2 regions of the Siminovitchia sp. FSL H7-0308 genome follow, and region 2 is predicted to be linked to the other one. Evidence: riboswitches for the same ligand, from Rfam matches in the RefSeq annotation. Region 2 holds a riboswitch; the other holds the start of a gene.
What was found. Region 2 has a riboswitch for S-adenosylmethionine ahead of metK (methionine adenosyltransferase). Riboswitches for the same ligand answer to the same signal wherever they lie in the genome.

Region 1: linked by a shared signal. The riboswitch ahead of MHB50_RS16405 (YezD family protein) and the one ahead of metK (methionine adenosyltransferase) in region 2 are both predicted to bind S-adenosylmethionine.

The regions. Positions count from the first base shown of each region.
Region 1 covers NZ_CP150282.1:3,472,110-3,480,184, forward strand. Annotated here, with positions in the region: gene MHB50_RS16380 (FeoB small GTPase domain-containing protein) at 1-651, opposite strand, end outside; gene MHB50_RS16385 (FeoA family protein) at 629-895, opposite strand; gene MHB50_RS16390 (type II CAAX endopeptidase family protein) at 1,143-1,886, shown strand; gene MHB50_RS16395 (YdiK family protein) at 1,883-2,077, shown strand; gene ssuE (NADPH-dependent FMN reductase) at 2,324-2,872, opposite strand; gene MHB50_RS16405 (YezD family protein) at 3,248-3,430, opposite strand; SAM riboswitch class I at 3,502-3,608, opposite strand; gene tatC (twin-arginine translocase subunit TatC) at 3,766-4,509, opposite strand; gene MHB50_RS16415 (twin-arginine translocase TatA/TatE family subunit) at 4,525-4,704, opposite strand; gene MHB50_RS16420 (redox-sensing transcriptional repressor Rex) at 4,772-5,434, opposite strand; gene moaC (cyclic pyranopterin monophosphate synthase MoaC) at 5,513-6,007, opposite strand; gene MHB50_RS16430 (ABC-F family ATP-binding cassette domain-containing protein) at 6,131-8,068, shown strand.
Region 2 covers NZ_CP150282.1:803,521-811,595, forward strand. Annotated here, with positions in the region: gene pckA (phosphoenolpyruvate carboxykinase (ATP)) at 1-1,079, opposite strand, end outside; SAM riboswitch class I at 1,344-1,472, shown strand; gene metK (methionine adenosyltransferase) at 1,626-2,825, shown strand; gene MHB50_RS03860 (nitronate monooxygenase) at 3,083-4,003, shown strand; gene asnB (asparagine synthase (glutamine-hydrolyzing)) at 4,165-6,060, shown strand; gene MHB50_RS03870 (C39 family peptidase) at 6,057-6,884, opposite strand; gene MHB50_RS03875 (gamma carbonic anhydrase family protein) at 6,988-7,506, opposite strand; gene MHB50_RS03880 (alpha/beta hydrolase) at 7,873-8,075, shown strand, end outside.

The sequences.
Region 1 (8,075 bases), 1.9 Mb from region 2:
TGATTCATCCCCATCAAGCAACCGCAAGGCGAGCCAGCGGGCGGGAAGCTCTTTGCCAAACACTCTTTGCACATGGGGAATCAATGTTTCCACCTTCTTTTCAATCTCTGGTGAATACTGTATTTGATACGGAGAAGTGGAAATCTTTCCTGAGATCATCCTGTCGATCGTATCTAATAACTGATTGATGCCCACTTTGTTACGAGCAGAAATTTTGATGACAGGAACACCGAGTTTTTTCATTAATGCTTTCTCATTGATATAAATCCCTTTTTTCTTTGCTTCATCAATTAAGTTAATGCAGACAATCACTTTATCTGTCATTTCCATGACTTGCAACGCCAAATTCAAATTCCGCTCAATCGAGGTGGCATCAAGCACAACAATCGTCAAATCCGGCCGCTCGAAGACAATAAAATCTCTTGCTACTTCTTCGTCCGCCGAGTTGGAAAAAAGGGAATACGTACCAGGGAGATCAATGATTGTGTAATCTACCCCCTTATAGGAAAACTGCCCTTCCGCATGGATAACGGTTTTTCCCGGCCAATTGCCAGTATGCTGTTTTAGTCCTGTCAATGTATTAAATAAAGTACTTTTTCCAACATTCGGATTGCCTGCCAACGCAATTTTAACTGGTTGCTGATGATTCATTTGCTACTAACTCCCCATATATTTTTGAACTTTCTTCCCTTCGCAGGGCAATAGTCGTATGGCTGACACGAAAGGCAATCGGATCGCCGAGAGGACTTTTTTGCAGCACAATCACCTCTGCCGAAGGGACAAACCCTAAATCCAATAACCTTCTCCTCATCGTGCCCGTTACGAGTAACTTCTTTATTTTGATGCAATCCCCAGTGTTGGCTTCATTAAGAGCAATCAACTCATGACCTTTCATCTCCTTTACCTCCCTCATATAAGTTGGATTGTCTTTACAATGTTTCCCCCGACCAACATTTCTTTAATTTATATTTTATGCACACTAGTTGCCTATGTCAAACTTTTTCGCCAGAATGAAAAAAATGGGCACAGGATATTTTTAGGGCAGGGGAAGGAAAACATAAACGCGCTGTTTGAAACAATCGTCCATTAAGAGTAAAATAGAAATTATCGTTCGATATATATGAAGGAGATTTACTATTTTCATGAAGAAATCATATCTTTTGATTGTCCTCACTTTTATCGTTATGCAGTTGTCCTCTTATATTGGAGTACCGCTCTTTTTCCAAATAGGTACGAAGGTGCTTCATATTGATCCGGAGCAAATGAAAGTGAATGCGGTTGGTTATTGGATTCTGTTCTCTTTTAGTGTTGGACTTGCCCTTGTTCTTTTTCTTTTGAGAAAAAATGAGAAGTATACAAAAATAGAGAAGGACCAGCCGCTCCCCGTCGGACAATCTTTTACTTGGGCAATTATCGGTATTTTTATGGCCTTCTTTGCCCAGATTTCCGCAGGTTTGGTAGAGAAGGCGATTGGCATCAACCCGGGATCAGAGAATACACAGCAAATTTTACAATTGATCGAGTTATTTCCGGCAATCGTCATCATCAGTTCCATTATTGGGCCCATTTTAGAAGAGATCGTATTTCGAAAAGTCATATTCGGAAGCTTGTACGACCGCTTCCCTTTCTGGGTAGCCGCTTTACTGAGTTCCGTCATTTTTGCACTGGCCCATTTCGAGCCTGTTCACATTATTTTATATGCTACCATGGGATTCGTATTTGCCTTTTTATACGTTATGACGAAAAGAATTATCGTTCCTATCATCGCACATGTCTCGATGAACACGATCGTTGTCATACTTCAGTTATTCCTTGTCGATAAGCTGGAGAAATATATAGAAAAAACAGCACAATTTGTATGGTGGATAGGAGGGTTCTTTTCATGAGGTCACCATTATTTTCAGGTACTTTATATATCGTCTTGGGGTTTGTTTTTACATTTTTTGCTGTCCAGCAAGTGGATAAGAACGGCTTTGGTTTTATGGTTTATTTGCTGATAATTTTAGCCACACTGGATTTTGGAGCGGGGCTGCGTCTCATTATGCTCCACTTTCGGTTAAAAAAGGATCAGAAATAGGATGTATATAGTAACAAAGCCTGCTAGTACAGCGCTGGCCGCATAGCAAGCTCCCGTGTTGCCTTTTGCTGAAATGCAGTGCTGGAACTTCCTGCCTACAGGTTACGCCAAAGCCTCTTGATCAGTTTGTACGAGGACTTCCTGGATAAAAAACAACATCTATTAAAAAAAACAGAGACATCGGTTTTTCGAAGTGCCCCTGCCATCGACAGCAAGCATTTCATTACCAAATGTCTCTTTTCTGTTTTATAAAGAAGACGCAAGACGCTTATTTTTCTTTACTATTTCGATAAATTCATAAAGCTGTTTTTTCGTACGTAAAAGGCTTTCTTCATCAATGATTGGGTTTTTCTGTTCCCTGTTAATTTGGCTATCGAGAAAATAAAGTCCTTGAAGACTTTTTCCTTTTAAAGAAGCAATGAGCGGTTTCAATGAGAATTCAATCGCCAATAAATGGCCCGGGCTGCCCCCGGTCATGAGCGGCAATACCGGAATATTTTTAAACACATCTTGAGGCAAAAGATCGAACAATGTTTTTAAAACTCCCGAATAAGCCGCTTTATAAACCGGTGATCCGACAATCACCCCCGCCGCCTCTTGAATAACAAGTGACACTTTTTGAATGGCAGGGCTATGAACATTTCCGTAAACCAAGTCCTCCGGCGGAATATCTTTTACTGAAACATGTTTTATTGAAAAATGTTCCCTCTCCAGCAATCTGCCTAGATAATCCAGAATCTTTCCAGATCTGGAAAATTCAGATGGACTTCCTGAAATAATGACAATATCACTCATTTTATTTTCCTCCCTTTAAGTGAAAACGATTTTAATTAACTGTATGAGCATGTTCTTCTCAACCCAAACGGATTAAACTTGCTACATTTTTTTAATTGGCCACCGGTTTTATATCCAACAAATATTATGTATCATTCACCAACCAATCAAATCCCTTCCATGAATGATTTTTCTTCCTTTACAGTCGTATGGAGCGCAAAATCCCAAAACTCTTAGTTCTTCCACATCCTTTTTATGAAAGAACTGAGGAGTCACCCTTCTTCTCTGCATTTGCTATTTTCTCGCTACCATTTTAGGCAACGGTACAAAAAAAGCACCCTCCCAATGCATGATCATTGAGAAGATGCCTTTAGTTGTCTAATCGGCAGCCTGTTTTCATTTGTTTGCTTTCATCATCGGGACTTTCCTTTGTTTCCTTTGCATGTTGTAACGCTTTTTTTCAGTCGTATCAATTTGGGTGATTTCTCCATCGTGCACTGTAATGACCAATGAACCATATTCCATCTTTTTCAAGGCCGAAACAATGTCTTCAATCGCATTTTCCTCCACTTTTGCCATCTTCATCCCCCCATTAAAAAAACCTCTTCTACAAAATAAGAAGAGGTTTGCTTTAAACGTCATTTGTTCTCTTCTTATCTTTCAAGCTTACAAACAGCCTGCTGGAATTGGCACAGTACCTTGACGGTCTGTTGCCGAGGCTTCAAAGGGCCAGTCCCTCCACCTCTCTGGATAAGAAATTACCTATTATTCAGTTGAAACGTCATTTATAAACGTATTTATATACTATCCCACTATAAATTATCTGTCAAGGATGAATTTTTCATCTTATAGCATTAACCCACTTGTTTTATGGGCTATAGATTAAAAAAGCACCGGAAATATCGGATGCTTTTTTAATCTTCATCACTCTCTGCTGCGGAAGCCTGCGCTTTTTTATAACCCACCTTTGAAATCCAGATGCTGATCTCATACAAAATGAGTAATGGAACGGTCACCATCATATGCGAGATTAAATCCGGAGGCGTAATGAACGCTGCGATAACCAGCAAAATAAAGTACGCATATTTTCTGATCTGTACCAAAAACATCGGCGTAACGATGCCCAACCTTGTTAAAAACAAAATGACGACCGGAAGCTGAAACAAAACTCCAAACGGTACGGTTATCTGAAAAAGAAATTGAAAATATTCATTAATGCCAATTGTTGTCTGTATCTCCATATTGCTCGATAACCCAAGCATGAACCGTATCACAAATGGAAACAAAATAAAATAAGAAAAAAGGACACCTGCTAAAAATAAAAAAACTGAAACCGGTATATAGCTGAGCGTTGCCTTCCGTTCCTTTTCCAAAAGACCCGGACTGATAAAGGCCCAGAGCTGATACAAAATAACGGGGGATGTTAAAATAAACGCCAGAACAAACGTCATTTGCAGAAACACTTTAAACGGATCCGTCACACGGAACGCATTCATCGTAATGTCCTGGGCAGCGCTTGCATGCTGAATCAGCTTAATAAGAGGCTGTGATATAAAAAAGCTGGCAATGACAGCCAACACAAAGAAAACGACTATAATGACCAGCCGTTTTCGCAATTCCTCTATATGATCGATGATCGACATATTGTTTTGACTCATGATTTGTTCATCCTATCACTTATCGCTGTCTTTTTTCGTCTCTTTTTCATCATCGTCTGCCAAACCTTTCGTCGCGTTCTTAAATTCACGCAACGTGTTGCCCGCAGCCTTACCAAGTTCCGGCAACTTCTTTGGTCCGAAGATCAATATAGCAACAAGTGCGATTACAAGTAAACTGCCTACACCTGCACTCACTGCGGCCACCTCCTATCTATAGTTTTATTTTAATGGAAACCCGTCCAATTAGCCATTGAAAAATCATTTATGGTTGTGAATTTTCCGTGTCATCGAGAGGATAATGTTTCAAAAAGTAAACGAGCGACTGCAACTCCACCGCTAGATCGATATGATGAACACGGATCGACTCCGGCACATTCAGCCTTGCAGGGGTAAAATTCAGTATTCCCTTTACACCGGTATGTTTAATCCGGTCAGTGATGGCTTGGGCGGCACTTGCCGGCACAGTTAAAATAATGACGGCCACTTCCTCTTTGCTCAATCTTTCTTCAAGTTCGGACAAAGCATAAATCGGTACATTGCTGATCTTTTTCCCGATTTTGTTTTTGTCGACATCGAAAGCCATTTCAATTTTTGTATTGTTGTTTTTTAAGAAATTATAATTTAAAAAAGCTGTGCCTAAATTTCCTACACCAATTAAAGCGACTTTCGTCACCTCATCTTGGTCAAGTGTCTTGCGAAAAAATGACAGCAAGTAATTTACATTATACCCATATCCTTTTTTTCCAAGCGCGCCAAAATAAGAAAAGTCCCGCCGAATGGTAGCGGAGTCCACTTTCACCGCTTCACTTAATTCGGCCGAAGATACGCGCTGTTTTCCTGATGCATGTAAATTTTTCAAAAACCTGTAGTATAGCGGAAGCCTCTTTGCAGTAGCCTGTGGTATTTTTAACGTTTCCCCGTTCATATTCAATCCTCCATGCCAAAAAGAAAAAAGCGCTGCAATTTACCCGTTTGCGGAATGAATGTCCTGCAACTGATAAACCTATTCCATTTCACGGCGATAATCGCTACTGGATACCCCGCCTGTTTTTTCTATTAGATAGGTTGGACCTATGATCATTCCCTTGTCTACGGCTTTGCACATATCGTATATAGTGAGTGCTGCTGCCGAAACAGCAGTTAATGCTTCCATCTCTACTCCTGTATTACCGACAGTTTTTACTTCAGCAGTAATTTCCAGGATTTTATGATTCTCGGATCCTTCCATCCAGTCAAAGGAAATATTAACTCCTTTTATCGGGATCGGATGGCACATCGGGATTATTTCCCATGTTTTTTTCGCGGCCATGATCCCGGCTACTTGCGCCACAGCCAAAACATCGCCCTTTTTTATTTGCTGATTCGTAATTAACTCATAAATATGGTCGTTCACTTCAATACTGGAGCGGGCAGCAGCAGTGCGGACTGTTTCCGGCTTTCCGCTGACATCCACCATCTGTGCCCTGCCTTCATTGTTAAAATGCGTCAATTTTTCCACGGCCAAACACCTCCTTATCATTCTACACTATTTCGTGTATACTGTCTGTTTTTGCCACCTAAAAAATCAATTGTCAAATATAGTCAACATGCGATACACTGTCTATGACTAGGGGTGGAAATTATGCTATTATTGCAAGTTCAACAGCTTTCAAAGTATTTTGGGGCTGATTTGGTACTTTCAAATATAAAATTGGAAATTCGCGAAGGTGACCGGGCAGCTCTTGTCGGCAGGAATGGAGCCGGAAAGTCTACCTTGTTAAAGATCATCGCTGGAGAACTTTCACATGATTCCGGCCAAGTAGTCAAACCGAAAGATGTAACAATTGGTTATTTGGAGCAACATACAGGCTTGGAATCAGAATTAACGATTTGGGAAGAAATGCTTTCCGTATTCAGCGAAGTACGAAACATGGAAAAAGAGCTTCGAAAAATCGAGCAGAAGCTTTCCGATCCGGCGAATTACGAACGTGAAGGTGCCTATGAACGTCTATTGAGTGAATATGACAGGCTTCAAGAGCAGTTTAAAAAAATCGGCGGTTATCAATATGAATCAGATATACGTTCTGTCCTGCACGGCTTCCAATTTTTCGAAGAAGACTATGATAAAAATATCGCCAGGCTGAGTGGCGGACAAAAAACGCGCCTGGCGCTTGCAAAATTGTTGTTGTCCAAGCCGGACTTGCTGATTTTGGATGAGCCAACAAACCATCTTGATATTGAAACCATGGCCTGGTTAGAAAAATATTTGCAAAATTATCCGGGAGCCCTTCTCATCGTTTCCCATGACCGTTACTTTCTCGACCAAATCGTTTCTTTAGTATATGAGCTGTCCCGCCATGAAATGGCGGTCTATCATGGAAATTACAGTAAGTATCTCGAGCAAAAAGCCGAGAGATTTGAACAGGAAATGAAACTGTATGAAAAACAGCAAGGTGAAATTTCCAAACTGCAAGACTTTATACAGCGTAACCTCGCAAGAGCGTCAACGACTAAACGAGCGCAAAGCAGACGCCGCAAATTAGAAAAAATGAATATCATGGATCGTCCCGAAGGCGACACAAAATCCGCTTCTTTTTCATTCACAATTGAGAAACAAAGCGGAAATGACGTGTTATCCGTTTCAGAGGCGAGCATTGGCTACAATGGACAGACATTGGCCAACCATATCAATATGAGACTTACCCGCGGCGACAGTGCCGCCCTTGTCGGGCCAAACGGGATTGGCAAATCTACGTTGTTAAAGTCGATCATAAAAAAAATCCCCTTCCTATCCGGGGAGATTCGATATGGAGCAAATGTTCAATTCGGATATTATGATCAGGAACAGGCCAACTTGTCAACCAACCGAACTGTTTTACAAGAATTATGGGATCGCTATCCGCTAATGAAGGAAAAAGAAGTCAGATCCGTATTGGGCAATTTTTTGTTTACCCAAGATGATGTATTAAAAACCGTTTCGTCATTGAGCGGGGGAGAAAAAGCGCGGCTCACCCTCGCCATTCTCATGCTTCAAAAGGCGAACGTCCTCATTCTTGATGAACCGACGAACCACTTGGACTTGGATAGCAAGGAAGTGCTGGAAAACGCGCTTGTGGATTACCCGGGAACCATTTTATTCGTTTCCCATGACCGATATTTTATCAACAGGATTGCTACGAAAGTGATCGAACTATCCACAGAAGGAACAAAAGAATTTCTGGGCGACTATGATTATTATGTGAATAAAAAGACGGAAATGGCGGAGCTGGCACAACTGCAACAGCCGGAATCAAAGAACACACAAGTAGACAGTAAACATTCATACGAGCAGGAAAAAGAAAAAAGAAAACGCGAACGGCAACTCAAAAGGCGGATCGCTGAAATGGAAGAATTGGTGGACCAATTGGAAGCGGAACTGGACATAAAAGAGCAGTTGTTAACAGATCCCGCTGTGTTCAATGACCACGAACGAACTCTTGAAATTCATCAAGAAATGGAAAGAATTCAAAGCGAAATGGATGAATTGCTGGAAGAATGGACGAGGCTTTCAGAAACACTTACGGAATATGACATACCGTAACAAAAAA
Region 2 (8,075 bases):
GTTAACTTGCTGATTGGAGGCAGTACGCCAAAAGCATCGGCAGTTAAAAATACGATAACAGAAGGATGGCCGGCGATGCTTGGTTCAACGATGTTGTCGATTGCCTGGATTGGATAGGCCGCTCTTGTGTTTTCCGTCAGCGTTGTGTCATCATACAGCGGTTCGCGTGAATCCGGATCAACAATGACATTCTCTAAAACAGAACCAAATGTAATGGCATTATAAATTTGCGGCTCTTTTTCTACTGATAAGCCTGCCGTTTTTGCATAACAGCCGCCTTCAACGTTAAAGACTCCGTTTGGAGACCAGCCGTGCTCGTCATCACCGATTAACCGGCGGTTTGGATCGGCAGACAATGTCGTTTTGCCTGTTCCGGACAATCCGAAGAATAATGCTACATCGCCCTCAATTCCAACGTTGGCCGAGCAATGCATCGATAAGATGTCCGCTTCCGGGAGAACATAGTTCATGACAGAGAAGATGGATTTCTTCATCTCTCCCGCATACTCTGTTCCACCGATTAAAACAATTTTTCGTTCGAATGACACGATAATAAACGTTTCTGATTTTGTGCCGTCAACTTCAGGGTTCGCTTTGAAGCCTGGAGCTGAAACAACAGTAAATTCAGTTTGATGTTTTGCAAGTTCTTCCGCGGAAGGGCGTATAAACAGCTGATGGGCAAAAAGATTATGCCAGGCATATTCATTCACGACTTGGATCGGTAAACGGTACTTTTCATCAGCTCCGGCAAATCCTTTAAAAACAAAAATTTCATCTCTTGATTGTAAATATTTGATCACCTTCGTGTAGAGCTTTTCAAATACATCTGAAGAAATGGGCTGGTTAACGGAACCCCATTCAATTTTGTCTTTTACAGATGGTTCCTCTACAATAAACTTATCCTTAGGGGAACGGCCTGTATATTTTCCTGTTTCGGCGCGCACAGCACCTGATGCAGTAAGAATTCCTTCATTGCGGTTTAATACTTTTTCGACCAGCCGAGGAACTGATAATTGTAAATGAACGTTTTGCCCATTTATTAATTGAGTTAATTCGCTTTTGATGCCTATTGAACTCATTCCTTACCCTTCCTTTGTTTTGATTTTTAAGTTTTAGGTACTTGAGAATTAGTATAACACATTTAAATGAATAGTCTATACTATTTTTGAAGATTTCATGAACATGGGCTGGCATTTCATTATATACCCTATTTCTTTAAAAAAAGCCAGAAAAGACTCTTTTTCATGAAAATATCGCCCGATTTTCCAAGATCTTTATATAATTAAGGGTTCCCTGTTGACATCGTTTTATCATTTAGGTTATGATTTTATAATGAATGGATACTCTTATCCTGAGATGGTGGAGGAAACAGGTCCTTTGAAGCCCGGCAACCTGCTATGAGCAAGCGAGTATGCTTGACGAATAGAAAGGTGCTTACCTGTAGCAAGGTCGAAAGCCTTGGACGATAAGAGTGAAAGGCTCGAACACGATGACAAAACCTTTCCTCAATGATTTACTGTGGGGAAAGGTTTTTTTGCTTTATTTGGCAAGTTCGCATGAAAATGCTTCATATGAAGCATTTTCTATTGGATCCATTATTTTTATTGTTAAAAGGAGGAGCTTTGATGTCCAAAAATCGGCGGTTATTTACATCTGAGTCCGTTACTGAGGGACATCCGGATAAAATTTGTGATCAAATATCTGATGCCATATTGGATGCCATCCTTGCCGAGGATGCAAATGCCCGTGTGGCTTGTGAAACATCCGTTACGACCGGGCTTGTTTTAGTTGCCGGGGAAATTACAACATCTACTTATGTTGATATTCCAAAGATCGTTCGCGACACTTTGAAAGGCATTGGGTATACACGTGCAAAATACGGCTTTGATGCCGAGACATGTGCGGTCATTACTTCGATTGATGAGCAATCGCCTGATATTGCTGCGGGGGTAGATGTCGCCCTTGAAGCAAGAGAAGGAGAAATGAGCGATGAAGAAATCGAAGCGATCGGAGCAGGAGACCAAGGGCTTATGTTCGGCTATGCATGCAATGAGACGAAAGAGCTGATGCCGCTTCCCATATCGCTGGCTCACAAGCTTTCAAGGCGGCTGGCTGAAATCCGCAAGAACGAAGTGGTACCGTACTTGCGTCCCGACGGAAAAACGCAAGTAACGATTGAATATAACGAAGACGGAAAGCCTGTTCGTGTGGACACGATTGTCATTTCGGCCCAGCACCATCCAGAAATTACCTTGGAACAAATTCAACAGGATATAATAGAACATGTCATTAAGCCAGTCGTGCCTCCCGAATTAATGGATGATAAAACCAAATATTTTATCAATCCGACGGGACGCTTTGTTATTGGGGGACCTCAGGGAGATGCGGGGTTAACAGGAAGAAAGATCATCGTCGATACGTATGGAGGCTATGCCCGCCATGGAGGCGGCGCCTTTTCCGGAAAGGACCCAACGAAGGTAGACCGCTCTGCGGCCTATGCCGCAAGATATGTGGCGAAAAATATCGTGGCAGCGGGTGTTGCGGATAAATGTGAAGTACAGCTCGCGTATGCGATTGGTGTCGCCCAGCCTGTTTCCATTTCAGTAGACACGTTTGGCACCGGAAAAGTGGATGAAGAAACACTTGTAAAAGCGATTCGGAAAACCTTTGACCTTCGCCCGGCAGGGATTATTAAAATGCTCGACTTGCGACGTCCTATTTACAAGCAAACGGCTGCTTACGGCCATTTTGGCCGGACGGATATCGACTTGCCTTGGGAGAGGACCGATAAGGCTGATGCCCTTGTCAGCTTAACTTCTGTGTAATTTGATGCAGCGGAGCCGCATAAGTGCGGCTTCGCATTTTTTTACCTGAAAGAGCCAAAAAATTGTGTCATTGACATCAGTTATTGATGTGGGAGAATAGTTAATTAAGTAAGAAATATTTGGCATTGGGGGAATGATGATGAAAAAAAGACATACCTTTGTTGAATTGAGGGAATTTTTCGCCGATGGAACATGTGCTTGTGAGTATCCGAATTTGGGAACGAAAGAGCGAAAAAGAAGTAAGAAGGTGATAAAAAATGCTTAAACTTCCTGTCATCGTAGCGCCGATGTTTTTAGTATCAACGCCCAAAATGGTTATTGAAGCGGGGAAGTCGGGCGTCATCGGTTCCTTCCCGCTTTTAAATGCTCGTCCTGCTGAAGTATGCGCGCAGTGGCTTGAAGAAGTGAATAAAGGCTTGGCGGGAAAGGCTTGGGCTGTAAATTTGATTTGTCACAGAAAAGCAAATAAACGATATGATGAAGATATTGAGTTAATCCGGACATATCAACCGCCGATTGTGATTACATCTCTGGGAAATCCCGGTGAAGTGCTGGACATTGTACATGGATATGGCGGACTTGTTTATTCGGATGTTGCTCATATCAGCCATGCGAAAAAAGCGGCACATATAGGAGTAGATGGATTGATTTTAGTATGTGCTGGCGCCGGAGGGCACGGTGGTACGCTGAATCCGTTTGCTTTTATCGCGGCGGTAAAAGAATTTTATGATGGAACAATTATTTTGTCGGGGGCGATTTCTACGGGGAAGGATGTTTTGGCCGCGCGAGTAATGGGAGCTGATTTTGCCTATATGGGCACTCGTTTTTTGGCTGCGCATGAAAGCAATGCGGATGATGAATATAAAAACATGGTGCTTCAGTCCACCATTGAAGACATTCTTTATACAGATGCTTTGAGCGGAGTCCACGCGAATATTCTGATTCCCAGCCTGATCAAGGAAGGGATTGATCCAGAGACATTAAAGCCGAACGAAAAGGTGGATTTATCGCATTTGGTTAACGTGAAAGCATGGCGCGATATTTGGTCTGCGGGCCAGGGAATCACCACTGTCAAGAAAAAGGAAACAACGAGGGAAATTGTGGAAATACTGTTAAAAGAATATGAGGAAGGAAAAGCGGACTTATTACAAAACGAATTTAGAGTAAAAATAGACTAATTGCTGAAACAACGGATCATACGAGAGGGCCGTTCACATATTGTCTCTCTCTTTTTTGCCAGGCAATATAATTTTGATTCGTTTATATCTGCAAATGAGGAGGAAATAATGTTAATATAAGTAAGGTATTGCTTGAATTTAATTAGAGTAGGTGACACACAATGTGCGGTTTTATCGGTTGCATCCATGAACAAGCAACAGAACAAAATGATTCAGAGAAGAAATTGTTGAAGCAAATGAACGATTTAATCGTCCACCGCGGTCCGGATGATGAAGGCTTTTTTTCTGATGAACATATCCGTTTCGGATTTAGGCGGTTGAGTATTATCGATATAGAAAGTGGAAGCCAGCCCTTATCATATGAGAATGACCGTTACTGGATTATCTTTAATGGAGAAATATACAATTTTGTCGAATTGCGTGAGGAACTCGTAAAGAAAGGATTTTCCTTTGAAACGGAATCGGATACGGAAGTCATCCTTGCCCTGTTCAGCGAGTTAAGGGAAAAAGCGGTTGAGCGTTTGCGCGGCATGTTTGCTTTTGTCATTTGGGACAAAGAAAAGCAGGAGCTGTTTGGCGCGCGCGACCCATTTGGAATCAAACCATTTTTTTATTTGGAAAACGATGAGGAGACATTTTTTGCTTCAGAGAAAAAGAGTATTTTGCTTGCGATGGAATCCAGTGAGTTACATTTGGATTCATTACAGCAATACATGACTTACCAGTTTGTGCCTGAACCGGAGACGATGACGAAAAACATTCGAAAACTGGAACCGGGACATTATTTTACAAAAAAGCCTGGAGGGCCCTTGAATATCGCCCGTTATTGGAAAGCAAACTTTTCCCCTGTCGGACACCGTTCGCAGGAAGAGTTTATCAAAGAAATCCGGGATGTGCTGTTCGACTCGGTTAACATTCATATGAGAAGTGATGTTCCTGTCGGATCTTTCCTGTCAGGCGGAATAGATTCATCATTAATTGTATCAATTGCCAAACAATTCCACCCGAATATTAAAACATTCTCCGTCGGTTTTGAAAGGGACGGATTCAGTGAAATTGATGTGGCAAAAGAAACAGCCGATCGTCTAGGAGTGGAAAACATCAACTATGTTATTTCTCCTGAAGAATATATGAACGAGCTTCCCAAAATTATGTGGCATATGGATGACCCGTTAGCGGATCCTGCGTGTGTTCCTTTATATTTTGTCGCGCGTGAAGCGAGAAAGCACGTCACCGTTGTTTTATCCGGAGAAGGAGCCGATGAACTCTTTGGAGGTTACAACATCTACAGGGAGCCACAATCGTTGGAGATGTTCAATAAAATCCCCGATGTCGGAAAAGCTTTGTTAAGGTCTTTGGCCAGCGCTCTTCCTGAAGGTGTAAGGGGAAAAAGTTTCATCGAACGCGGTGTTACTCCAATGGAGGAGAGATATATTGGGAATGCGAAAATGTTCTCTGAGGAAGAAAAGCGGTCTTTACTCGTCAAATACAACGGAGCCGTCGACTTTCGCGATGTAACAAAGCCTTTGTATGCTGAAACGGCCGGGTATGATCCGGTTGACCGGATGCAGTATATTGACATCCATACATGGATGCGCGGGGATATTTTGCTGAAGGCGGATCGGATGACGATGGCGCATTCTCTTGAATTACGGGTGCCTTTTCTTGATAAAGCAGTGTTTGATATCGCTTCGAAGATTCCGACATCGTTAAAAACAGCCGAGGGTACGACAAAGTACATATTGAGAAAAGCGGCGGAAGGAATTGTGCCGGATCATGTACTTAACCGGAAGAAGCTTGGATTTCCAGTTCCGATCCGGCATTGGCTGAAAGCCGAAATGCATGATTGGGCGGTTGATCTCATTAAACAAAGTGAAACCGGCCACTTAATCAACAAACAGTATGTACTGGATTTGCTGGATGAGCATTGCCGCGGCAAGTTGGATCATAGCCGTAAAATTTGGACAGTACTTGTCTTTATGGTATGGCATGGAGTGTTTGTAGAGGAAAAATATGATTTTCAAAAAGAAAAAAAGGCAGCCGTTTCAGGATCTTAGTCTCCTGAATATGTAAGAGCTTGGCTACCCATTTGCACCCATGATTTTTCGAAATCTCTTATGGGTGCTTTTTTATTTTTCTTTCCTGTTAACGGGTCGTTGAAATAGACATATTTTTCATCGTAACCGGTAATCAGGACGGAATGTTCTTTCATGGTGATTTTGACTGGGCCTGATTTTGTTTCCCACGTTTCAAAATAGGAATCATCCAGTTCACGGTATTCGGCATTAATGATGACCCAGACCGGCCGGCCGGTTGAAAGGGGAATCTTTAATTCTTCGAACGATTGCCCAGTCAAGTTGACCATTTTTCCAGGAAGGTATTTTTCTCCGAGTTCCATAATCGGCCCGTGGTAAACGCCAAGGCCCGGCTCGCTGAATGTATACATATTTCCAACAAAGCCTTCGTTCGGATTTCCGAAATACACTTTGCCGTTTTTTACAGTGCGGGGCGTGGGATCTTTCTTTATTTCTTTTGCGAGTTTCATTTTGTCGGTAGAGACTCCCGCACTTTCCAAAAGCATGGAAAGGGCAGTTACTTCACAGCCGCGGGGCAGTTCGGGCATCTGATTCACAACGGGGGCGTCTATTAACACCTGATCTTTAATGGGGATGATTTCCATATTCCCGCTTTTTGTTCCTCCTTGAAAAGCGATCGCCTGATTGCTTTTCGGGGATTGAACCGTGTTAAATAATACAAATATGAAGGTTGCTGCTGAAAGCAACACAGCAATCGTATAGCCCCATGAATCCCGTTTAAAATAAAGAAACAGCAACACGAGCAGCAGTGAAGGGATCATAATATACAACACTGATGTATTCATTTTTTTATCACCCGTCTTAAAACAATTCGTTTGAAATGCTTATTGTTTTAATCGGCATAAATCATGAAAGCTTAAGGTGAAGAACCGTCAAATATGTGAACATTTACTTTTTTTGCAATGATTGATAGTAAACCCCTTTTTCCGCATACTCCCTTGAAATTCTTTCCATCTCCGCCCTGTCGGCATCGGTGACCTCGCGGATCACTTTTGCCGGACGGCCAAAGGCGACCGTGTTTGGGGGGATTACTTTTCCTTGGGGAACGAGGCTTCCGGCTCCAATAAAGGCGCCTTCCCCGATTTCCGCCTGATCCAATAGGATGGACCCCATGCCAATAAGGGCTTTTTTTCTTATAATACAACTATGGAGGATCACTTGATGTCCCACTGTCACTTCATCCTCGATAATAAGCGGGTTCCCGGGACTTTGATGCAGTACAGAGTTGTCCTGGATATTTACTTTTTTACCGATGATGGTTGGGGCAACGTCCCCGCGAATGGTACAATTAAACCAAACGCTTGATTCCTCCCCGATGACGACATCTCCAGTGATTGTCGCATAGTCCGCTATAAAGACGGATGGCGCGATTTGCGGTGTTTTTCCATTGTAAGGGTAAATAGCCATAATAAAACATCCTTTCTTGCCATTAATGTATATCGCTTTAACTGGCAGTAAGCCCATATCCAAAATTCGATGTGAAGTAGGGCAACTGGCAGTAAGCCCTATTTCAAGAAAACGAGAATGGAAAGTATGGGATCAACAGCCAGTAAATGCCCGATTGGTTCAGCGAACAATCAGCAGACGAAAGTCCGCAGTTTGAAGTTTCACTGTACCCCTATCTTAACGAAAATGACGGAAAAAGTGTTAAAGAAGACTCATTAAGTAGAAATACGGGGAGAGTATACGTATGATAGAAGAAGGAACTTTCACATTGGTTTATCAAACAGCCAATTTATTGTTCTTGAAAAATACAGGCAAGGAGTTTACAACATGAGGAAATGGGAAGCTGTAGGGCAAGCCCGTGGCGTTATCGTACTAGTTCATGGCGCTATGGAGCACCATCGGCGGTATGGATGGCTCATAGAAATGTGGCGTGTGAACCATTTTCATATTGTAACGGGGGATCTGCCGGGACAGGGGCTGACGACCCGCTCGCACCGGGGCCATATCGACTCTTTCAATGAATATATTAT